2 regions of the Ectothiorhodospira shaposhnikovii genome follow, and region 2 is predicted to be linked to the other one. Evidence: riboswitches for the same ligand, from Rfam matches in the RefSeq annotation. Region 2 holds a riboswitch; the other holds the start of a gene.
The links. Region 2 has a riboswitch for cobalamin ahead of ACLF6L_RS09840 (energy-coupling factor ABC transporter permease). Riboswitches for the same ligand answer to the same signal wherever they lie in the genome.

Region 1 (10,764 bases), 1.2 Mb from region 2:
CCGGCATCCCATCGGGCACCGGCCAGCCCACCGGATTGATGCCGGTGGACAGATCCAGCCAGCGGCTCAGGGGGATACCCTCTTCCCGCGCCGCCTGACGCAGGCGGCCGCCGTGGGGCAAGGTCACCGGAGTACTCATGTTCATGACAAAAAGCCCGTGATAGGGAGAAGATGGCCGATCAGTATCAATAACATGAAGCACGCCAGCCAGATCCCCATCCCCCGTCGGATGAGATCCAGTGCCCGCTGGATGTCCTCGGGCCGGGCCGCCTGCCCCGCCCCCAGATCCGGACGCGGCTCCAGCCGGCCGTGGTAGACCGCCGCCCCGCCCAGACGGATGCCCAGCGCCCCGGCGCCGGCAGCCATCACCGGGCCGGCATTGGGGCTTTTCCAAACCCGTCCCTGCCGTCGCCAGCAGTCAAGGGCGACCCGGGTATGGCCCGCCAGGGCATAGGCCAGAGCGGTCAGGCGCGCCGGGATCCAATTCATCACATCGTCCAGCCGGGCCGCCGCCCAGCCAAAGCGACCATAGCGATCGGTGCGATACCCCCACATGGCATCCAGGGTGTTCACCAGCCGGTAGGCCACCACCCCGGGCGCTCCGGCCACCAGAAACCAGAACACCGGCGCAAACAGGGCATCGTTACCGTTTTCCAGCACGGATTCCAGGGTGGCCTTGCTGATGTCCTGCGCATCCAGGGTTCGGGTATCCCGGCTGACCAGAAAGGCGACCCGCTCGCGGGCCTGGTCAAGATGCCCCTGGGTCAGGGCGTCGGCGATACCCTTGCCGTGTTCGCCCAGGCTGCGCCAGCCGATGGCCAGATAGAGCAGGACCAGTTCGGCCACCCAGCCCCAGGGCGGCAGGGACACCAGCAGGGCCAGCAATACGAACGGGATCACCAGCATCGCCACCAGCCAGGCACCCCGGCGCCGGTCATCCCGATGGAAACGGCGTTCGGCGGCATCCACCAGGGCACCGAAACCCACCAGGGGATGCCAGCGGGGAGGCTCACCCAGGAGCCGGTCCAGCAGCAGCGCGGACAGCAGCAGGACCAGGGTCAGCATGGCCGGTGTCCGCCCAGCAGGTGGCCGATCGCCTCCGGGTTGGAGGGGAAATACAGATGGACATAGCTGGCCGTGACGGGACCGAGGCGATACACCGGCTCCGCCGTGGCTCGCCCGTTGGGGCTGCGGGCATGGGTCAGCGGCTCGATCCTCGCCGTCATGGCGGAATGATGGAAGGTATGTCCCCGCAACGTGCCTTCCGGCAACACGACTTCCTGGGGTCCCAGTCCGGCCAGCCGACCCTGCATCCGTGCCTCCCCCGGCAGCAGACCGGCCATGTCCGCCCCCTGCCCCGCCACATCCGACAATCGCTCCAGCAGATACAGCATGCCGCCGCACTCGGCCAGTATCGGGCGCCCGGCGCTGACGTGGGAAAGCAGGTCCTGTTTCAGCCGCTCATTGGCCGCCAGTGCGGGCAGATGCAACTCCGGATAGCCGCCCGGCAGATAGACCCCGTCGGCCTCGGGCAATCTTTCCCCCGCCACCGGCGAGAAAAAGCACAGCTCCGCGCCCAGTTTGGCAAGCACCTCCAGATTGGCCGGATAAATGAAGGCAAAGGCCGCATCCCGGGCCACCGCGATGCGCCGTCCCGCCAGCAGCCTGGGGGACGGGCTTCGGTCCACCGGCGCGAAGGACACCGGGGGCGGCAATCCACCCACCGTCCACACCAGACGGCCGGCGGCAGCCTCCAGGCGCTGATCCAGATCCTGGATTTCCTCGGCCTGGACCAGCCCCAGATGCCGGCTGGGCAGGGCCGCGTCCGGCGCCTTGGGCAGATAGCCCAGGGCCGTCAGCCCCGGCGGCAGGTCTTCCAGCAGCATCCGATAGTGGCCCTCACTGCTCACCCGATTGGCAAAGACCCCGGCAAACGGCACGTCGGGCCGGAATGTGGACAACCCGTGGGCGATGGCCCCGAAGGTCTGGGCCATGGCGGCACCGCTGATGGAGGCCAGCACGGGAATTCCCAGGGTTCGGGCAATATCCGCCGTGGAAGGGCGACCATCGAACAGGCCCATCACCCCTTCCACCAGGATCAGGTCCGCGTCCCCCGCCGCCTCAAAAAGACGCTGGCGGGCGTCGGCCTCGCCGGTCATCCACATGTCGATGGAATGGACCTCGTGACCGCAGGCCTGGTGGTGAATCATGGGGTCGAGAAAATCCGGTCCGCCTTTGAACACCCGCACCCGCCGCCCCTGGTTGCGGTGATACCGGGCCAGGGCGGCGGTGACCGTGGTCTTGCCCTGCCCGGACGACGGGGCCGTGATCAACAGGGCTGGGCAGTGGCGGGTGTTCATGGTCGTTGCGGGGCGGGCAGGCCCCTCATTGCTGGTAGTTGAGGGTCAGATAAAATGCCCGACCCGGCTGTTCATAATCAATGGCGTTATCACGGGCTGTGGCATAGTCACGGTCGAACACGTTGTTCAGGGTCGCCCGCACCGTCCAGGCCGGATTCACCTGATAAGCGGCCCGCAGATGCACCAACTCGTGACCGGCGATGCGGTCGGTGTTGGCGGCATCATTGTAGCGCCGTCCCTCGGCAATGAGGGTGGTCCCGAAAGACCAGTCCTGCCATTGCCGGTCCAGATCCAGACGCGCGATCTCGTTGGGGCGACGCCGCAGCTCATGACCGGTATGGCGGTTCTCATGATCCAGCAAGGTCAGGGACAGGGTGGCCGACCAGTGGGCATGACGCATCCCCGTCTCCAGTTCCAGGCCACGGATACGCGCCTTTTCCACGTTCTGCGGCTGCCAGAAAAAGCTGCCGGGCACCGGCGCCCACTCGATCAGATCGTCGATGTCAGACTGGAACACCGCCAGATCCGCATGAAAACCACCGGATTGATGACGCAGCCCCAGTTCATAGGTTTCGGAGGATTCCGGTGCCAGGTCCGGATTGCCACTACCGGGCCAGTACAGGTCGTTGAAGGTGGGCGCCTTGAAGGCCGTGCCGCCGCTGGCACGGACCCGCCAGGCATCGGTGATCCGGTAGCCCCAGGCCAGCTGCCCGGTAGTTTCCTTGCCGAAGGCCTCGTTGTCATCCTGCCGCAGACTGCCGGTCAGGGCATGACGCCCCAGGTCCAGCTGGAGCTGGGCGTATACACCCCAGTTGTCCCGCCGGGTCTCGTCATAATTGGTGGAACCACTCACTTTGTCGTCCTGGTAGTCCACCCCTGCCGTGAACAGGTGATCCCCCAGCAGGAGGTCGTTCTGCCAGGCGAACAGATATCGCGTCGTATCGATCCGTGACGAGGCCACCCCATTCTGGAAGGTTTCGTTCTCATCCCGGCTGTGGCTGACGCTCAGTTCACTGAACCAAACCTCGTGGAGCTGCCCCCGGACGCCGATCCGGGAGGCATGATGGACGAAATCAATCCAGTCCCGAGCCGGGTCACCGAAGTCATAATCGGTCTCCCCAAGGGCGTGATGAAAAGAACCGAACAGCTCCAGACCCTCGGTAGCCTGGTGGGACAAACGTCCGGAGACACTGCTGTTGTGGAATCCGTCCCGACCGGAATCCCCCACCCCCCGCTGAACATCGATGCCATCGGTGCCGAAGTGACTGCCGGAGAGGCTGTAGCGGGTCCGGTCCTGGCTGCCGGAAACCCCAAGTCCGTATTCCCGGGTATTGAAGGAACCGGCCCCCATGTGCGCCCGCACCCGGGCCGGGCCGTCACCTTCGCGGGTAAAGATCTGGATCACGCCGCCGATGGCATCGGAACCATAGAGACTGGTTCTGGGTCCGCGAACGATCTCCACCCGCTCGATCTCCGCCGGGGGCAGAAACTGCCAGGAGGCACTGCCCAGGGTGGCGGAGCCCATGCGCACGCCGTCGATCAGCAACAGGGTGTGATCCGAAGCGGCGCCGCGCAGGAACAGGCCGGTGGTCTTGCCGAAGGGACCATTTTGAGACAGGGCAATGCCGGCCCGGGCCGCCAACAGATCCGCGAACGCCTTCGGCTGCAACCGCTCGATCTCTTCACGCTCGATCACGGTCACCGACGCCAGGGTCTGATCCACGGTCTGGGCCGTGCGGGTAGGGGTCACCAGGATGGGATCGAGCCGGGCGATCATTTCCTGGGCAGACAGGGCATGGGGAAGGGCCAGCAGGATCGCTGCCGACAGCAGGGACTTCTTGTGCATGGGGATACTCTCCGGCGCGCCGCCCGCGCGCCATGCGGTCTTGAATCAGGACGGCATGCTGGAGAGCCAGGGGCGCGGGAAACCCGTCCTGGCACACGACCACGAACGGCACTTCCCTACCGGGGAACCCGAAGATATCGAGCCGCGCAAAGCCCTCCGCAATGCCGCGTAAGCGCATCAGGCCGGTCTCCGGGCTCGCGGGCGGGTCATGTACGACCTGGTCAGGGCACCTTCCCACGCTTGCGCGCAGTGGTTGTATCGCCCTGCCGGGGATCCTGGAAACACCATGGACCCCCCACCTCGCCTACCGTTGCGGGGGCAGCGCCGGCATTGTCCATGGCCTTGGGCCATGGTCGCACCGGCTTCCCGTTTCACCGGATGTGTGTCACGCATCCGGCACCTGAAGCGAGGCAGGATAATACGCAACAGGATCATGATTGGCTACCGCCAATGGGTTTTTTTCCGGCAGGATTGACCGCCGGCAACTGCTATGATGCCTGCCTTCAAGACTTGATCACCCACTATCGGCAATCAGCAAGAAAGGCGACGATGCGCGCAAAAAAAGCCCGTTTACCGATGATATCCGGCATTTTATGCCTCACCGCCTGGCTGACCACGGCCACGGCCGACCCCGCCGCGACGACGCCGGTCCAGGTCATCGATGACCGACAGCAGACGGTGTCCCTCGCCGCGCCGGCCGAGCGCATCATCAGCCTGGCCCCCCACATCACCGAGCTTTTGTTTGCCGTGGATGCCGGCAACCGGATCGTGGGCACGGTGAGTTTCAGCGACTACCCGGCGGCGGCAGCGGACATCCCCAGGATCGGCAGCTACAAGCAACTGGACATGGAATCCATCCTGGCCCTGAAACCGGATCTGGTGGTGGCCTGGAGCAGCGGCAACGTCCAGGCCCAGGTGGAGCGCCTGGCCCGGCTGGGGATTCCCATCTACTACAACGACCCCCAGGATTTCGAACAGCTGGCCCTGGCCCTGGAACGCCTGGGCACCCTGGCCGGGCGGGCACCCCAGGGACGGGCAGCGGCCGAGGACTTTCGCCGGGATCTGCGGGCGTTGGAAGCACAATACGGCGACCGGCCCAGGGTGACGGTGTTCTACCAGATCTGGGACCGCCCCCTCATGACCCTCAACGACCGGCACCTGGTCTCCCGCGCCATCGAAATCTGCGGCGGCCACAATCTGTTCGGTGACCTGGAAGCCCTGGTCCCGCGACTGGATCGGGAAGTGGTGCTGGCCGCCGATCCGGAAGCGATCCTGGGGGGCGGCATGGGCGAGGACAGCCCGCACTGGATCGAGGAGTGGCGCCGCTGGCCGACCCTGACCGCCACCGCCCGGGACAATCTGTTCTTCATCCCCCCGTCCCTGCTGCAACGGGCCACGCCGCGCATTCTGGAAGGCACCCGATGGGTCTGCGAGGCCCTGGAAACCGCCCGCGACCGGCGCCCGGAGACCTCCGAGTGAGCCGACCGGCCCTGGTGCTGCCGATCCTGCTGGGGGCCGCCGGCCTGTCCCTGGGCATCGCCGTGGCCCTGGGCAGCGTGCCGCTGACGCCCACCGAGACCCTGGCCGTGCTCACCGGCGGCGGCGAGCCGCTGCACCGGACCCTGATCCTGGAACTGCGCCTGCCCCGCGCCCTGGCGGCCTTTGCCACCGGCGGCCTGCTGGCGGTGGCCGGGGCGCTGATGCAGGTACTGCTGCGCAACCCCCTGGCGGACCCCTATGTGCTGGGGCTGTCCGGCGGCGCGGCGGTGGGGGCGTTGCTGTCCATGCTGGCGGGCCTGGGCATGGCCATGGTATCGGGGGCGGCCTTTGCCGGCGCCCTGTTGTCCACCCTCATCGTCTTCGGCCTGGCCCACGGCACCGGGAGCTGGACACCCACCCGTCTGCTGCTGACCGGGGTGGTGGTGGCGGCGGGCTGGGGTGCCTTCATCAGCTTCCTGCTGGCGATCAGCCCCACCACCGAACTACCGGGGATGCTCTACTGGCTGATGGGGGATCTGTCCCATGCCCACAGCCCCTGGCCGGCCTGGATCGTGCTGGTGGTCGTCGTGCTGGTGGCCATGCCCCTGGGGCGCAGTCTCAACGTACTGGCCCGGGGACCGCTGCAGGCGGCAGCCCTGGGTGTTGCCGTGCGCCCCCTGGAATGGACCCTCTACGGGGTGGCGGCCCTGGTCACGGCAACGGCGGTCACCATGGCGGGCAGCGTGGGTTTCGTGGGTCTGATCGTGCCGCACATGCTGCGTCTGGTGCTGGGCAATGACCAGCGCCTGATCCTGCCGGCCTCGGCCCTGGCCGGCGGCATCCTGCTCACCCTGGCGGACACCCTGGCGCGGACCCTGATCGCCCCCCAGCAGTTGCCGGTGGGCGTGATCACCGCCATGCTGGGCGTCCCGGTGTTCCTGTACCTGCTCTACCGCAGCCGTTGAGATGAGCGACTCCCGACTTCTTCAGCCAGCCCCCGCGCCCCTGCTGACCCTCATGGACCTGGTGGTGGACATCCCCGGCCGGGGCGACGGCGCCCCCCTGAACCTGGACATCCGGGCCGGTCAGTGCTGGGGCATCCTGGGCCCCAACGGGGCCGGCAAGAGCACCCTGTTGCATACCCTGGCCGGTCTGCGACCGCCCCGCCGGGGCACCATCCGGCTCCAGGGCCAGCCCCTGGGGCAACTGCCCCGCCGCCGCGTCGCCCGCCTGCTGGGCATGGTCTTCCAGGATCATCAGGACGGGTTTCCGGCCACGGTGCTGGAAACGGCCCTGATCGGCCGTCATCCCTACCTGCGTCCCTGGGAGATGGAGTCGGCCGAAGACCATCAGGCGGCCCTCAAGGCCCTGCGGCAGGTGGATCTGGCCGGTATGGAAACCCGTCTCATCGCCACCCTCTCCGGCGGCGAGCGCCAGCGCCTGGCCATTGCCACCGCCCTCACCCAGGACCCGCGCATCTTCCTGCTGGACGAGCCCACCAACCATCTGGATCTGCACCATCAGGTGGCGGTACTGGACATCGTCCGCCGTGCCGTGGCCGAGGGACGCAGCGCCGTCCTCACCCTGCACGACGTCAACCTGGCCGCCCGCTACTGCGATCACCTGCTGCTCATGTACCCCGGCGGCGAGGCCTGCTGGGGAACCACCCGGGAGATGCTGGTGCCCAACGCCCTGGAACGCCTCTACGGACAGGCCCTGGTCACCGGCGAGGTGGAAGGCATGCCGGTGTTCTTTCCCCGAACCCGGTAACGTCCGGCCCAAAGACCCAAAAATAAGCAAACACTGAATTACCTCCTCAACCCGGCTACAATGCCGGTTCACCTCAGCCCTCGACCGCCCATGCCCCTGCCTCCCCGCATCAAGCGCTTGCTGCCCCTGATCCTGCTGGCCATCGGTATCGGCGGGTTCGTCCTGCTGCTGATCACCCGGCCTTCCGAACCGCCCCGGCAGGTGGCGGAGCGGGTGTGGCGGGTGACGGCCGAAGAGATCACGCCCCGGACCCTTCCTCCCCAGGTCACGCTCCACGGCCATGTCACCTCGCCCCGGGCGGCCGGCCTGCGCGCCGCGGTGGAAGCGGACGTGGCCCGGGTGCCGGTGGAGGAAGGTCGCCAGGTCCAAGCCGGAGACACCCTGGTGATCCTGGACGACCGGGAACTGGAACTGCTGGTCCGGCAACGGCAGGCGGATCTGGATGACCTGCGGGCACAGCTGCGGGCCCTGGAACGAAGCCACGCCCGGGATCGGGAGGCATTGGACCGGGAACGCACCCTGCTGGCGCTGGCGGAACGGGCCGTGAACCGGGCCCAGGATCTGCTCAATCGCAACCTGGGTTCCCCCGCCACCCTGGAAGAGGCCCAGCGAAACCGGGAGCAGCAGGCCCTGGCCGTGGCCAACCGGCAGCTGGCCCTGGATGATTACGACGCTCGCCGGGAACAGCTGCGGGCACGCATCCGTCGGGCCGAGGCCCAGCTGGCCCAGGCCGCTCTGGATCTGGAGCGCAGCCATGTCCGCGCCCCCTTCGACGGCCGCATCGCCCGCGTCAATGTCGCCCCCGGGGACCGGGTGCGGGTGGGCGACGCCCTGGTGACCCTGTTCGATACCCAGGCCCTGGAGGTGCGCGCCCCCATCCCCGCCGTCCATCTGCCGGCGGTGCGCCAGGCCCTCGACATGGCATCCCCGCCCGTTGCCCAGGCCCGGGTGGATGGCCTGCCCCTGACCCTTGAACTGAGCCGTCTGGCCGGTGAAACCGGGGCCGGCAGTGCCGGCGTGGAAGGGCTGTTCCGGATCGTCTCGGATACCCGGGACGTCCCCCTGGGACGCTTCGTCAGCCTGCGCCTCTCCCTGCCACCAAGAGAGCACGTGGTGGCCCTGCCCTTCGAGGCCCTGTACGGGCTGGATCGCATCTACCGCCTGGAAGACGGACGCATGCAGGGCCTTGCAGTGAGACGGGTGGGCGAATGGGTGGACGAGGACGGTCGCGAACGCATCCTGGTATCCGGCGAGGCCCTGCGAGCGGGTGACCGGATCATCACCACCCGGCTGCCCAATGCCATCGACGGCCTGCGGGTCAGCGCGGAGGCAGACTGATCCATGGCCCGTTCCCGTGGTGTGATCCCCTTCTTCCTGCGGCATCCGGTGGCGGCCAACCTGCTGGTGGCCCTGATGCTGCTGTCCGGCTCCTGGGCGCTGCTCAAGCTCAACACCCAGTTCTTCCCCAACTTCGCCCTGGATTTCGTCACCGTGCAGGTGGCCTGGACCGGCGCCAGCGCGGAAGACGTGGAAACCGGCATCACCATTCCCCTGGAACAGGAACTGCGCACCGTGGACGGTCTGCGCAGCCTCACCTCCACCTCGGCCCTGGGCATCGCCTCCATCACTCTGGAGTTCCAGGCCGGCACCGACATGACCCTGGCCACGGACCAGGTCAAGGACGTGGTGGCCCAGCAACGCAACCTGCCGGAGGCCGCCGAGACACCCATTGTCAACCGCATCATCCGCTACGAGCCCATCGCCCGGCTACTCGTCAGCGGGCCCGATCTGCGTGAACTGCGCCCCCTGGTACGGGAGTTCGAGCGTCAGTTGCTGGACCAGGGGATTGCCCGCATCGACTTTTCCGGCCTGCCGGAAGAGGAGATGGCGATCCAGATTCCCACCGCCCGACTGCTGGATCTGGGCATGACCCTGGGTCAGGTGGGCGAGCGGATCGCCGGTCTCTCCCTTGATCTGCCCGCGGGGATGGTGGGCCGGGACGACAGCGCCCGGCAGCTGCGCAGCCTGGAACAGGGTCGGGAGGAAATAGCCTTTGCCCGCCTGCCCCTGCGCAGCGACGCCGAAGGGGGCCTGATCCTGCTGGGGGATGTGGCCCGGATCGAGCGCAGGATCCGGGACAATCAGGTGCTGGTGCGCTATCAGGGCGAACCCGCGGTGGAAATGTCCCTGCAACGGGCGGAACGGGATGATGCCCTGGACGCCTCCGGCATCCTGCTGGGCTGGCTGGACGAGGCAAAAGAGACGCTACCGCCGGGAGTACAGATCCATGTCTATGACCAGTTCTACGAACCCCTGGTGGAACGCATCGGCCTGCTGCTCAAGAACGGGGCCGGCGGTCTGATCCTGGTACTGGCGATCCTGTTCCTGTTCCTCAACGGCCGCCTGGCCCTGCGGGTGGCCCTGAGCATCCCCGTCTCGTTCACCGCCGCCTTCCTCGCCCTCTGGGCCCTGGGCGGCAGCATCAACATGATGTCCCTGTTCGGCTTCATCATGTCCCTGGGCATCATCGTCGACAATGCCATCGTGGTCAGTGAACATGCCTACACCCAGTACCAACGGGGCATGAACGCGGCCCAGGCGGCCCAGCGCGGTGCCCAGCGCATGATTGCCCCGGTGATCTCCGCCTCGCTCACCACCGTGGCCGCCTTCCTGCCGCTGATGCTCATCGGCGGCATCATCGGCAACATCCTCTTCGACATCCCCCTGGTGGTGATCTGTGTCATCCTGGCCACCCTGCTGATCAGCTTCCTGGTGCTGCCCTTTCACCTCAAGAACAGCCTGGAAAAGGTCAGGCCACCCCGCCCCGGCTCGTTCCGCGACCGCTTCGACAAGCGCTTCGATGCCTTCCGGGAAGGCCCCTTCCGGCGACTGGTCACCCATTCGGTGGAACATGCCGGCATCACCCTGGCGGGCGCGGTGGCGGTCCTGATCCTGGCCATGGGCCTGCTGGTGGGTGGTCGCATCGGTTTCACCTTCTTTCCCGCTCCCGAAGGCACCGTGGTCACGGCCGCCGCCCACTTCGTCGCCGGGACCCCGCCGGAACGGGTGGAACGGTTCCTGGAACATGTGGAGTCCACCCTCCATGACACCGAATCCGAGTTGGGCGGCAACCTGATCCGCAACGTGGTGGTCTCCCTGGGCCGGGGCCTGGACACCGGCGGGCCGGTACAGGCGCCCCGGGGAGACCAGTTCGGCGCCATCCTGGTGGAACTGGTCTCCCCGGACCAGCGGGACGTGCGCAATACCCGATTCATCCGGGAATGGCAGTCACGCATCCAGATGCCACCG
Region 2 (10,764 bases):
TGTTGCTGGCGGCCATTGATCCTCTCATCGGCGGAGTGCTGATCCAGGGACCCCGGGGATCGGCCAAGACCACCAGCGCCCGTGCCCTGGCCCAGCTGCTGCCGGAGGGTTGCTTCGTCAATCTCCCCCTGGGGGCCAGTGAAGAACAGTTGCTGGGATCGCTGGACATCGAAAGCGCACTCCAGCACGGCCAGGTGAACTTCCGCCCCGGCCTGCTGGCCCGGGCCCATCAGGGGGTGCTGTATGTGGATGAGGTCAACCTGTTGCCGGACGTGCTGGTGGACCAGTTGCTGGATGTGAGTGCCGGCGGCGTCAATCGGGTGGAGCGGGACGGCATTTCCCACCAACACCCGGCCCGGTTCGTGCTGGTGGGCACCATGAACCCGGAGGAGGGCAGGCTACGCCCCCAATTGCTGGACCGCTTTGGTCTTTTCGTCACCCTGGACGGGGGGATCGATCCCCCCACTCGGGAGGCCATCGTGCGCGCGCGGCTGGCCTTCGAGATGGACCCGCATGGCTTTGTCCTGCGCCATGATCAGGCACAACGGGCATTGCTGGAGCGGCTCTGCCGGGCTCGCAACCGACTTGAAAGCCTGGTGTTCGAGGATGATTTGCACCGGCAGGTCAGCCGGTTGTGTTTCGAGGCAGGGGTGGAAGGGGTGAGAGCGGATCTGGTCATGCTGCGTGCCGCCCGTGCCCACGCCGCCCTGGCGGCACGATCCCGGATAGAGGAACAGGACGTGCAGGCGGTGCAGGCCCTGGTGCTGGATCATCGGCGTCCGCCGGCCGGCTCCGAGTCGGTGGAGGTTCCGCCTCAAGGCTCGCATGCCGCCGAGCAGAGGCGTCCGCCTCCTGCCGGGGCGACGATGGAATCGGAGTCCACGGAAACATCCCGTGGCCAGGATCCGGAACCGGATCATGATGATGAATGGGGCGTACTGCCGCCGGAGCCGGTGGCCTACCGGCCGTGGGATGTTGCGAGGCCCTTGCCGGTAAAAAAGCCCTGACGCACCGTCGGGCACCCGGACAGGTGCCCGACGGGCGCGGTGACAACCCCGGTCGGCAGCGTGAGTTCTCCCGCCTTGGGCCGGGGGTCATCCACTGGCACCGCAGCCTGATCCACAAGGGGCATGGCCCCCTGACCCGGGACGCTCTGGTTTATCGTCGCCGCCGGGGGCATGGTGACATGCTCTATTGTCTGGTGTTGGACTGTTCCGGTTCCATGCTGCGTCGGGACAAGCTGGCCCTGGCCAAGGGACTGCTGTCCACCTGGGTACAACAGATCTATGTTCTGCGGGGGGAACTGGCGGTGATCGGGTTTTCCGGCAGTGGGGCCCGGGTGTTGCAGCCCCCGGCCCGAGCCGCCGTCTTCAACGAGGACTGGATCGCGCCCATCGGTGGTGGCGGAGGGACGCCGATGGCCTCCGGCGTGGCGCTGGCGGACGCCCTGCTGTTGCAGGTACGCCGCCGGAACCCCGACAAGCGCATCGGTTTATGGTTGCTGACCGATGGCCGTACCCACCGGATTCCCCCCAGGCCAGCGCATGCCGATGTCTGCCAGGTGGTGGACTTCGAGACTGAAGCCGTCTCCCTGGGACGGGCGGCGAGGATCGCCCAGGCCTGGGGGTGTGCCCATGGGCACGTGAATGCCCTATGAGGACTGCCGCGCAGAGGCGATACGCAGATTATCCACGGCAAACAGACGACCCAGCCGCTTGCCTTCGTGGGCTTTCAGCAAGCGCACTGCGGCGTAGGTGACCAGGGGTTCGATGAGCACGATGAGCGCATAAGAACTGGCCCACAGCGCCCAGGCGCTGATTCCTGTCCCTGTTCCCGCCAGCCAGAAACCCACCATCAGGGCCACGCCGCTGTAGTACATCGCATCCAGACGCAAAATCCGTCCCCAGGTCAGGGTTTCGCCCTGTTCCCGGTAGCGTCGCCCGATGGTGTAGTGGACCAGCAGCAGCGGCAGGATCAGGGAGAGGCTGTTGACTGCCCAATGCGCCAGGTCGGCAGGTTCGAAGATGAGGGCCTGCAGGAGCAATCCTAGAGCAAAGCCGAACAGTGCGGGCAGAAAGCCCAGGGTGAAGTAGATGGCCATGGCCCCGACGAAGTGAAGCTCCGATGGCCCGACGTGAAAGTGGATAGCCTCCATGAAGACCGAGAAGAAAAGCGCGGCCAGGAGAATACGCGGCCAGTCCTGTGGGCGGCGTATGAGGTGGCGTAGGTAATAGGCAAGTACGACCGCGGCGGTGGCCCCGGCAAGGATGAGTTTGGGTTGGGCAATCAAGCCTGTTTCGATATGCATGGCAGACCTCGGTCTATCGGGTTCCAGAAACCATGCGGGGGGCAGGATCAAGGCGGCAGGCAACTCGGCAAGCGCAGCGGCATGCCAGGCGTGTACGCCGCCGTTCACGGTTCCCCGCCGTGTGGCGCGTTGCTTGAGGCCGGTCTCCGGGCTTGCGAGAGGAAGCTATGCTTCCGGTGAGGCGCCTTCCCATGCCGGACGCAGTATTACGCCTTCGGCACAGTGACGTGATGCCACACTTTGACTCGCCTACCGTTGCGGGGACAGCGCCGGCCTTGGCCGGTGTGTGAAATATATTCACGTCACCCGCCGCACCGGCTTCCCGATCACGACACTCGACGCCGACCATAGGCCGGACGCACAGGCACCGCGATCCCGACGGCACGTGCCGCCGGGTCACCTGAAGCAGCCGAAACCTTACGAACCTTGGGGAAGCAAGTCAATGTGCGACGTGTGTGTTCTCTACCGAGACAACCCGGTTGCGGCCGGACGCCTTGGCGCGATAGAGCGCCAGATCCGCCGCTTCGATCAGTTGTCCGGGTGAGCGTGTGTCCCCCATATTCAGCGTCGCCACGCCGATGCTGACCGTGATCACCCCCAACGGGGAGCTTTCGTGGGGCAACGCCCTTTGTTCCAGCATGCCGCGAATCTCTTCCGCCAATCCAAGGGCCCTTGCATGATCAAGACCGCTGCAGACAACGGCAAACTCCTCACCGCCGTAGCGGGCCGCCAGATCGGTGGCCCGCTGGGTATGTTGCCGTAGCACGTCGGCCAGCACCTGCATGCAGTGGTCTCCCGCCGGGTGTCCATGCTGATCGTTGTAGGCCTTGAACCAGTCGATATCCAGCATCAGCAGACTCAACGGCTGGGCAAAACGGCGGGTTCTCCCCCATTCCCTTGCCAGCACCTCATCAAGGCTGCGTCGGTTGGCCAGGCCGGTGAGCGCGTCGGTGCGGGACAATCGGGACAATTCCTGGTTGGCCTGCTCCAGCTCCCGCGTGCGCGTGGCAACCAGCCGCTCCAGATCCTGGGTCTGTCGTTCCATGTGATGTGCCATCTGTCCCAATGCCTGGGATAACCGGCTGACTTCCTGGACCGGAGTGCGGATGTCGGGCCGGTAGGTCCAATCCCCCCGTCCGAGTCGGCTTGCCCAGCGACTCAAGGCCACCAGAGGACGGGTGACCCAGATGCTGATGAGGGTGATCAGGATCATTCCCAGCAACAGTATCCCGGCCGCCACCAGCAGCAATTGCCGTAGTAGATCCAGCATCGGTGCCATGAACTGGCTCTGGGGGATCGCCTGCACGATCCTGAGTGTCGGGCCGTCCCGGAGTGAGTAAGACACCCAGTCCACCAGATAGCGTTCGTTGCCGATCTGGTGCAGTATCCGGCCCTGTTCAGGGTCGGCTTGTCGTTCCAACAGTTCGCCCAGTTCCCTGAGCAGAGGAGAATCACTTTCCCATAGACTGATCCTGCGGGTTTCGTCACGGCTCAGGAAATAGACCGGGTCCGGGGTCGAGTTTGCCAGTAGTTTTCCGTCCGGTTCGGTGATGAAGGCCACACCCCCGGAGCGCTCCATCACTTCGGCCAACCAACGGCTGAGCTGGACGATGGACACATCGGCGGTGATCACGCCCACGAACTGGTCATCGGCCCCATAGAGGGGGGCAGACATGCCCAGTCCCATGGCGCTGTAGTCATCCGCGGGGTCATTGATGGCATAACGGTAGACCGGGTACCAGCTCATGCGCCCCATCATCTGGGCAGTCACGAACCAGGGGCGGAGTCGGGCATCGTAGTTATCATTGCCGGCATCGATCAGTTGTCCCGGACGATTGCGTTCATCCACGCGGTAGAGAGACATGACCCGGTGGTTGGCGATGCTGGCCTGCAAGATCCGCAGACTGCGATCCTCGCCCAGCGGAGGGCGGCTGGCAGCAAAATATTCCCCTTCGGGCGTGCCCGTGGAGAGAAAAGTGAGCAGGGGTTGCTGCTCCAGTTGCAGCAGGAAATTGCGGACCAGGGCTTCAGGATCTCGTGGATCGATCACGCCCTGCCGGACCTGGGCGACATTGAGGCTCACCACCTGCCGGGGAACATCGAAGAACTGGCGTACCTTGTCGTTGACCTGACTGCTCACTTCTTCCGCCAAGCGGGTCTGCAGGCGCAGGGACATCGCTTCCGCGGCCTGATAGGTAAGCCACCACTGGATGGCCACCAGCAGCAACAGGCCCGAACCCAGCAGCAGGATGATGTAGCGTTTAAGCGTCATGATGCGGTGGGGTCCTGGTTTGGAGTATCCCACTCGCAAGGTTACCACGTTCGAGACCGATTCCAGTTCATGCCCAAACGATGGACGTGGTCCTGGCGGTCTGCAGCTGGTGCCTTCGGACCCCGGCCCGGGCCAGGCGGGATTGCAGGGCGGGCAGTTGTGCTTCCAGTTCAGGCACCACGGTGGTGCGCACCTCCAGGGCCACGTCGGTGGCCAGCACCCGGTACAGGCTGTCCCAGGCGGCCTCGCCGGAACCCGGCACACCCGTGATCGCTGGATAGTCTTCGGGCAGGGCCTTGATGTCCAGGCCCACCCAATCGGTGAAGGGCAGAACCCGGGCCAGACGCTCTGGATAGACGCCGGCGGTGTGCAACCCCACCTTGAAACCCATTTTTCGCACCTGGACCATGGCCCGTGCCAGCCCGCCCTGCAGGGTGGGCTCGCCGCCGCTGAACACCACGGCATCCAGCAGCCCGCGGCGCCGGGACAGAAACGCCGTCACCTGGTCCCAGCCTATCGGCGCATCCGTCCGTGGCGGCTGTAGCCGGGTGTTATGGCAATACCCACAGCGCCAGGGGCAGCCCTGGCAGAAGATCACGGCCGCCAGCTCACCGGGATAGTCGATGGTGGTGAGGGGGGTCATTCCCCCCACCCGCAGCGATTCAGCCGCCGTGGCCGGCACGGTACATTCAGCGGTTTGCATGGCCCGTGACGCCGGGTTCCTCGAAGTAGCGGCGCTGCGCGTGTTCCGACTGCTTGCCCTTGTTGAAGGCGGACACCGGGCGGTGATACCCCATGACCCGGGTCCAGACCTCGCAGGGAGTGCGTTCCTCGTCGCTCAGGGTGATGTCGGCGGAGATTGGGGGATTCGTTTTCATCATTTTGTGACTTCCTTGAAAAGGGTGGGGTACGACTCAGGCCACCGCGGCGGCCTGGGCCTGTTTGCGGGCGATGATCTCCTGGTCGCAGTGGGGGCAGAAGGCATGCTCGCCGGCGATGTAACCGTGCTTGGGGCAGATGGAGAAGATCGGCGTGACCGTGATGTAGGGCTGGCGGAAGTTTTCCAGGGCCCGGCGCACCAGGCGCTTGCAGGCCTCCGGGGAGGAGATCTGCTCGCCCATGTACAGATGCAGCACGGTGCCGCCGGTGTAGCGGGTCTGCAGTGCTTCCTGGCGGGACAGGGCCTCGAAGGGATCAGCGGTGAAGCCCACCGGCAGCTGGGAGCTGTTGGTGTAGTAGGGGGCATCCGGGGTGCCGGACTGGATGATGCCCGGATAGCGCTTTTGATCCTCCCGGGCAAAGCGGTAGGTGGTGCCCTCGGCGGGCGTCGCCTCCAGGTTGTACATGTTGCCGGTCTCCTCCTGGAATTCCAGCATCCGGGCGCGGACATGGTCCAGCAGACGCAGGGCCATGGCATGGCCGGCGTCGGTGGTGATGTCCTGGGCATCGTCGGTGAAGTTGCGGATCATCTCGTTGATGCCGTTCACGCCGATGGTGGAAAAGTGGTTGCGCAATGTCCCCAGGTAGCGCCGGGTGTAGGGGAACAGTCCGTCCTCCATGTGTCGGGCGATGACCTTGCGCTTGATCTCCAGGCTGTTGCGGGCCAGTTCCAGCAGCCGGTCCAGTTGGGCCAGCAGACCGGCTTCGTCGCCCCGATGGGTGAAGCCCAGGCGGGCGCAGTTGATGGTGACCACGCCCAGGGAGCCGGTCTGTTCCGCCGAGCCGAACAGGCCGTTGCCCCGCTTGAGCAGTTCCCGCAGGTCCAGCTGTAGCCGGCAGCACATGGAGCGCACCATGTTGGGCGACAGCTCCGAATTGAGGAAATTCTGGAAATAGGGCAGGCCGTACTTGGCGGTCATGGCGAACAGCCGTTCCGTGTTGTCGCTTTCCCAGGGAAAATCCGGGGTGATGTTGTAGGTGGGAATGGGGAAGGTGAAGATCCGGCCCCGGGCGTCTCCTTCGGTCATCACTTCGATGTAGGCCCGGTTGATCATGTCCATCTCCGCCTGCAGGTCGCCGTAGCAGAAATCCTGCTCCCGGCCGCCGATGACGGGCACCTGCTCCCGCAGGTCTTCCGGGCAGACCCAATCGAAGGTCAGATTGGTGAAGGGCGTCTGGCAGCCCCAGCGAGACGGGACGTTGAGGTTGTAGATCAGTTCCTGCATGTACTGCTTGACCTGGGCGTAGTCGAGCCGGTCCACCCGGACAAACGGGGCCATGTAGGTGTCGAAGCTGGAAAAGGCCTGGGCGCCGGCCCATTCGTTCTGCAGGGTGCCCAGGAAATTGACGATCTGGCCCACGGCGGAGGAGAAGTGGCGGGGCGGGGCGGCTTCCACCTTGCCCGGCACACCGTTGAAGCCTTCCACCAGCAGGGTGCGCAGGGACCAGCCGGCGCAGTAGCCGGCCAGCATGTCCAGGTCATGGATGTGGTAGTCGCCGTCCCGATGGGCCTGGCCGATCTCCGGGGGATAGACGTGGTTGAGCCAGTAATTGGCGATCATCTTGCCGGAGGTGTTGAGGATCAGACCGCCCAGGGAGTAGCCCTGGTTGGCGTTGGCGGCCACCCGCCAGTCGGAACGGTCCAGGTATTCGCTGATGGAGGCATCCACATCCACCAGGGTCCGGCGGTCGGCCCGCAGGGCCTTGTGCTGTTCCCGGTAGACGATATAGGCCCGGGCGGTGCGCAGGTGGTTGGCACTGATCAGGGTCTGCTCCACCACATCCTGGATGTTTTCGATGTCCGGGCACTGACCCTGGGCAAAACGATGGGCCAGCACCTTCACCACCTGGGCGGTGAGCAGGGTGGCCTCATGGTCTCCGAATTCTCCGGTGGCCTGACCGGCCCGGCGGATGGCGGACTCGATGCGGGCGGCATCAAAGGGCAGACGACGGCCGTCACGCTTGATGACTTGGGCGGGCAGGGCGGGCATTCGGGAAGGCAGGGGTTCCATGAAGACGGGATCCTTTGATGGGGCGATATATGGTGCCGCGGATTATAACAGGCACAATATTTTGTGGAAGCCCTGGGTCCCACCCCTCCGGCAAGGCCGGTCGGCGCCGCGATGGATCAGCAGATGCCGTGCCGCAGGATCAGCTCTTCGGAAAGGTCCGCCTGCAGGACATCATGGTCGTACTCGGTCAGACCCAGATGATCCAGTACACGGATGCTGACGGCCGGCCATTCACAGTCATCGCTGCCCTGCTTCACCTGGCTCAGGATATTGGCGGCCAGTTTGCTGATGGCATAGAGGTCCTTCTGGGAGCGGCCGACTTGCCGGTCGTCCAGAAATGACGGATCGTGATGCCTGAGGATCAGCTGGGTCATGGTCTGAGGAAGGTTCCATGAGCTGGCCACGTAGTAGCCGATCACCGCGTGGTTGGTCGGGTAGTGATCTTCTTCCACCTCCGTGAAAACCCGGTCAGGATTCTGATTGGCCGCCATGAGTACGGACCGATAATCAGGATACTTGATGGCCATGATGGGGATACCGCAGTCACGAAACAGACCAAAGCTGTAGGCATCATCGGCGGGACAGGTTCGATGCAGATTGAGATGGTTTCTCAGCAGCAGCATGGTTTGCGCGGTCTGGGTGGCTGTGTCCCAGAACTTTTCCAGGGATATGCAGGCTCTGCCGGTGATGGATTGACGCAGCTTCTGGGATGCGACCAGCTGGGTGATGGAATGGATACCCAGCAGGGCCACCGCGTTATGAATGTCGGTAATCTGTCTGCTTCGGCCGAACAGGGGGGAGTTCACCATTTTCAGTACGCCGGCCGACAGCCCTACGTCCCTGGCAATGAGATCCGCAAACTGGTTGAGGGCCACGTCGGGAAGACTTCGTAGCCGTTGGATTTCCGTCAGAATGTCGGGGCGTGCCGGTATTTCGAAGTCTTTGACGGCTTTTCCTTGGTCCATACAGCGGTCCCACGATCCATTTGCTGGTGATGAATCGGCAATGATGGATCTGGAGATCCACGGAAATCAATGACCATTCTCGGGGATGATGGACCCGGAAGTACCAGCCGGGGTGGTCGGCCCGCAGCGTTTTGCAGGCCCGAGCCGGTGCTCAAAGTTGTTCCATCACGCAGCCGGCCAGTTCCGCCGCCAGGTTGTTACCCCAGAAAATACCCTTCGGCGTCAGGGAGTAACGACCGTCCCCGAGGGGAGTGAGGAGCGCTTGATCCACCCGTTGCTCGCAGCGCGCCAGCAGGTCCGCATGTGCCGCTTCCGGCACCGTGCCCGGCGTCACATGGCCGAACTGGATGGCGCCGATGAATCGATACAGGGCATCATAGGGCGGACGGGTGGTCATGCCCTCGCGATCGGTGACCCTCTCCAAACTCTGGGCATAAGCCTCCAGGGACAAGGGGTTCATGAGCATCATGCCGGCCAGTCGCCCGCCGGCACCGGCCCCCAGCGGCAGGGTGTCGCCGCCCTGGTAGCGCAATGCCACATACCGGTAACGATCCCTGCCGGGCCTGACCATCTTGGTCAGTTCCAGACTCTCGAATCCCTGCCGTTGACCGGCTTCCAGAATCCGTGAAAACAGTTGCCATTCCCGGGCCAGGGTCTGCGGAGTCTGGGTGGCATGGGCCATGTGTTCATGGGCCAGGCGGCTCTTTTCCCGGATCATCAGGGAATACAGGGAAAAACCCGCCAGATCCAGCTCGGCGATGGCGGCAAGGTCGTGGGCCAGTTCCCCGTCGCTCTGCATGGGGTAGTGGTAGATCAGGTCCATGCCCAGGTTGTCCAGCCCCAGGGCGCGGAAACGCCGGATGTGCGCCTTGACCCATTCCCCGTCACCCAACCGACCCAGCAGGCGCCGGCCACGGTCATGGAAGGTCTGCACGCCCAGACTGAGACGGTTGATGCCTTCCGCCATGACCGCCCTCAGCTTGTCTTCATCCAGGTCGGAGAGGCTGCTTTCCAGGGTGATTTCCACGTCATCCGTCAGTTGAAAATGTGTCCTGAGTGCCTGCAGGATCCGCTGCAGGTCGGGCGTGGACAGGGTGCTGGGGGTGCCGCCACCGAAATACACGGCGCCATAGATGCCGTCCCGGACATAGGGGATCCTGGTGACGGCTTCCATTTCCCGGATCAGCAGATCGGCATAGCGGGACTCGGGGCTGCCCTTCATCCGGCGCATGTTGCAGAAATGGCAGATCCGGCGACAGAACGGGATGTGCAGGTAAATGGCCCTGGGGCGCGAGTCCGCCGTCCGGTTCAGCAGGTGTTCACCCAGGGTCGCGGTGCCCTCGCACAGGGGCTGCAGCGGCATGATGGCGTCATGATGGCTGCGCTTGCGCCGGGGGTAGGGCAGATCCTCGCTGAAGGCAGGCATGGACAGACCGGGCATGTCGGTGGCGATGGTGGTCATGCGGCATGCTCCCGGTGAGCGGTGGCGCAACCCAGGCCGTAGCGCATGCGGACCCAGGGGCATCCCGTGAGACTGTCCCTTTCCACCAGGCATTCCACGCCCCATGCGTGGGTGATGGTTTCGGCGCGCATGACCTGGGCCGGCGTGCCGCTGGCCACCACCTTGCCGTCTTTGAGCACGGTGATATGGTCCGCGTAGGCGGCGGCCAGATTCAGGTCGTGCAGCACCACCAGGATGGTTCGACCCCGGGCGGCGTCCACCCGCAGCAGTTCCATGAGCCGCAGCTGATGCCTGACGTCCAGGGCCGAAGTGGGTTCGTCCAGCAACAGCAGGCCCGGTTGGTCCGGTCCCGTGTCGTGGACCTGGGCCAGTACCCGGGCCATCTGCACCCGTTGGCGTTCCCCGCCGGAAAGACTGCGGTAGTCCCGGCCCGACAGGTGCCATACGCCGGCCCGGTCCAGGGCCTCGCGGACGATTCTGGCGTCCCGTTCCGGGGTGCGATGGGGCAGCCGCCCCATCTCCGCCACTTCCCAGGCGGTGAGCGGGAACGTGACCACGGTTTCCTGGGGCAGTACCGCCCGGCAGCGGGCCAGGGCATGGGGACACCATTGGTCCAGTGTCTGTCCACACCAGGTGACCTCGCCGCTGCTGGGCCGCAGATCACCGGCCATCACCGACAGCAAGGTGCTCTTGCCGGCACCGTTGGGACCCACCAGCACATGCACGCTGCCTGGGTGGGCCTCCAGGTTGGCCTGATCCAGCAGGTACCGTCCCCCCCGTTCCACCACCAGATTGGACACTTTTGC

Region 1: linked by a shared signal. The riboswitch ahead of ACLF6L_RS04575 (TonB-dependent receptor domain-containing protein) and the one ahead of ACLF6L_RS09840 (energy-coupling factor ABC transporter permease) in region 2 are both predicted to bind cobalamin.

Annotation. Positions count from the first base shown of each region.
Region 1 covers NZ_CP178333.1:999,467-1,010,230, reverse strand. Annotated here, with positions in the region: gene cobD (threonine-phosphate decarboxylase CobD) at 1-139, opposite strand, end outside; gene cbiB (adenosylcobinamide-phosphate synthase CbiB) at 142-1,065, opposite strand; gene ACLF6L_RS04580 (cobyrinate a,c-diamide synthase) at 1,059-2,360, opposite strand; gene ACLF6L_RS04575 (TonB-dependent receptor domain-containing protein) at 2,386-4,206, opposite strand; cobalamin riboswitch at 4,369-4,625, opposite strand; gene ACLF6L_RS04570 (cobalamin-binding protein) at 4,756-5,685, shown strand; gene ACLF6L_RS04565 (FecCD family ABC transporter permease) at 5,682-6,650, shown strand; gene ACLF6L_RS04560 (ABC transporter ATP-binding protein) at 6,652-7,455, shown strand; gene ACLF6L_RS04555 (efflux RND transporter periplasmic adaptor subunit) at 7,546-8,793, shown strand; gene ACLF6L_RS04550 (efflux RND transporter permease subunit) at 8,797-10,764, shown strand, end outside.
Region 2 covers NZ_CP178333.1:2,158,240-2,169,003, reverse strand. Annotated here, with positions in the region: gene ACLF6L_RS09850 (ATP-binding protein) at 1-1,007, shown strand, start outside; gene ACLF6L_RS09845 (vWA domain-containing protein) at 1,031-1,657, shown strand; gene ACLF6L_RS09840 (energy-coupling factor ABC transporter permease) at 1,652-2,308, opposite strand; cobalamin riboswitch at 2,428-2,673, opposite strand; gene ACLF6L_RS09835 (diguanylate cyclase) at 2,748-4,580, opposite strand; gene ACLF6L_RS09830 (anaerobic ribonucleoside-triphosphate reductase activating protein) at 4,648-5,283, opposite strand; partial or broken gene ACLF6L_RS09825 (ribonucleoside triphosphate reductase) at 5,300-7,510, opposite strand; gene ACLF6L_RS09820 (HDOD domain-containing protein) at 7,648-8,496, opposite strand; gene ACLF6L_RS09815 (radical SAM protein) at 8,648-9,958, opposite strand; gene ACLF6L_RS09810 (heme ABC transporter ATP-binding protein) at 9,955-10,764, opposite strand, start outside.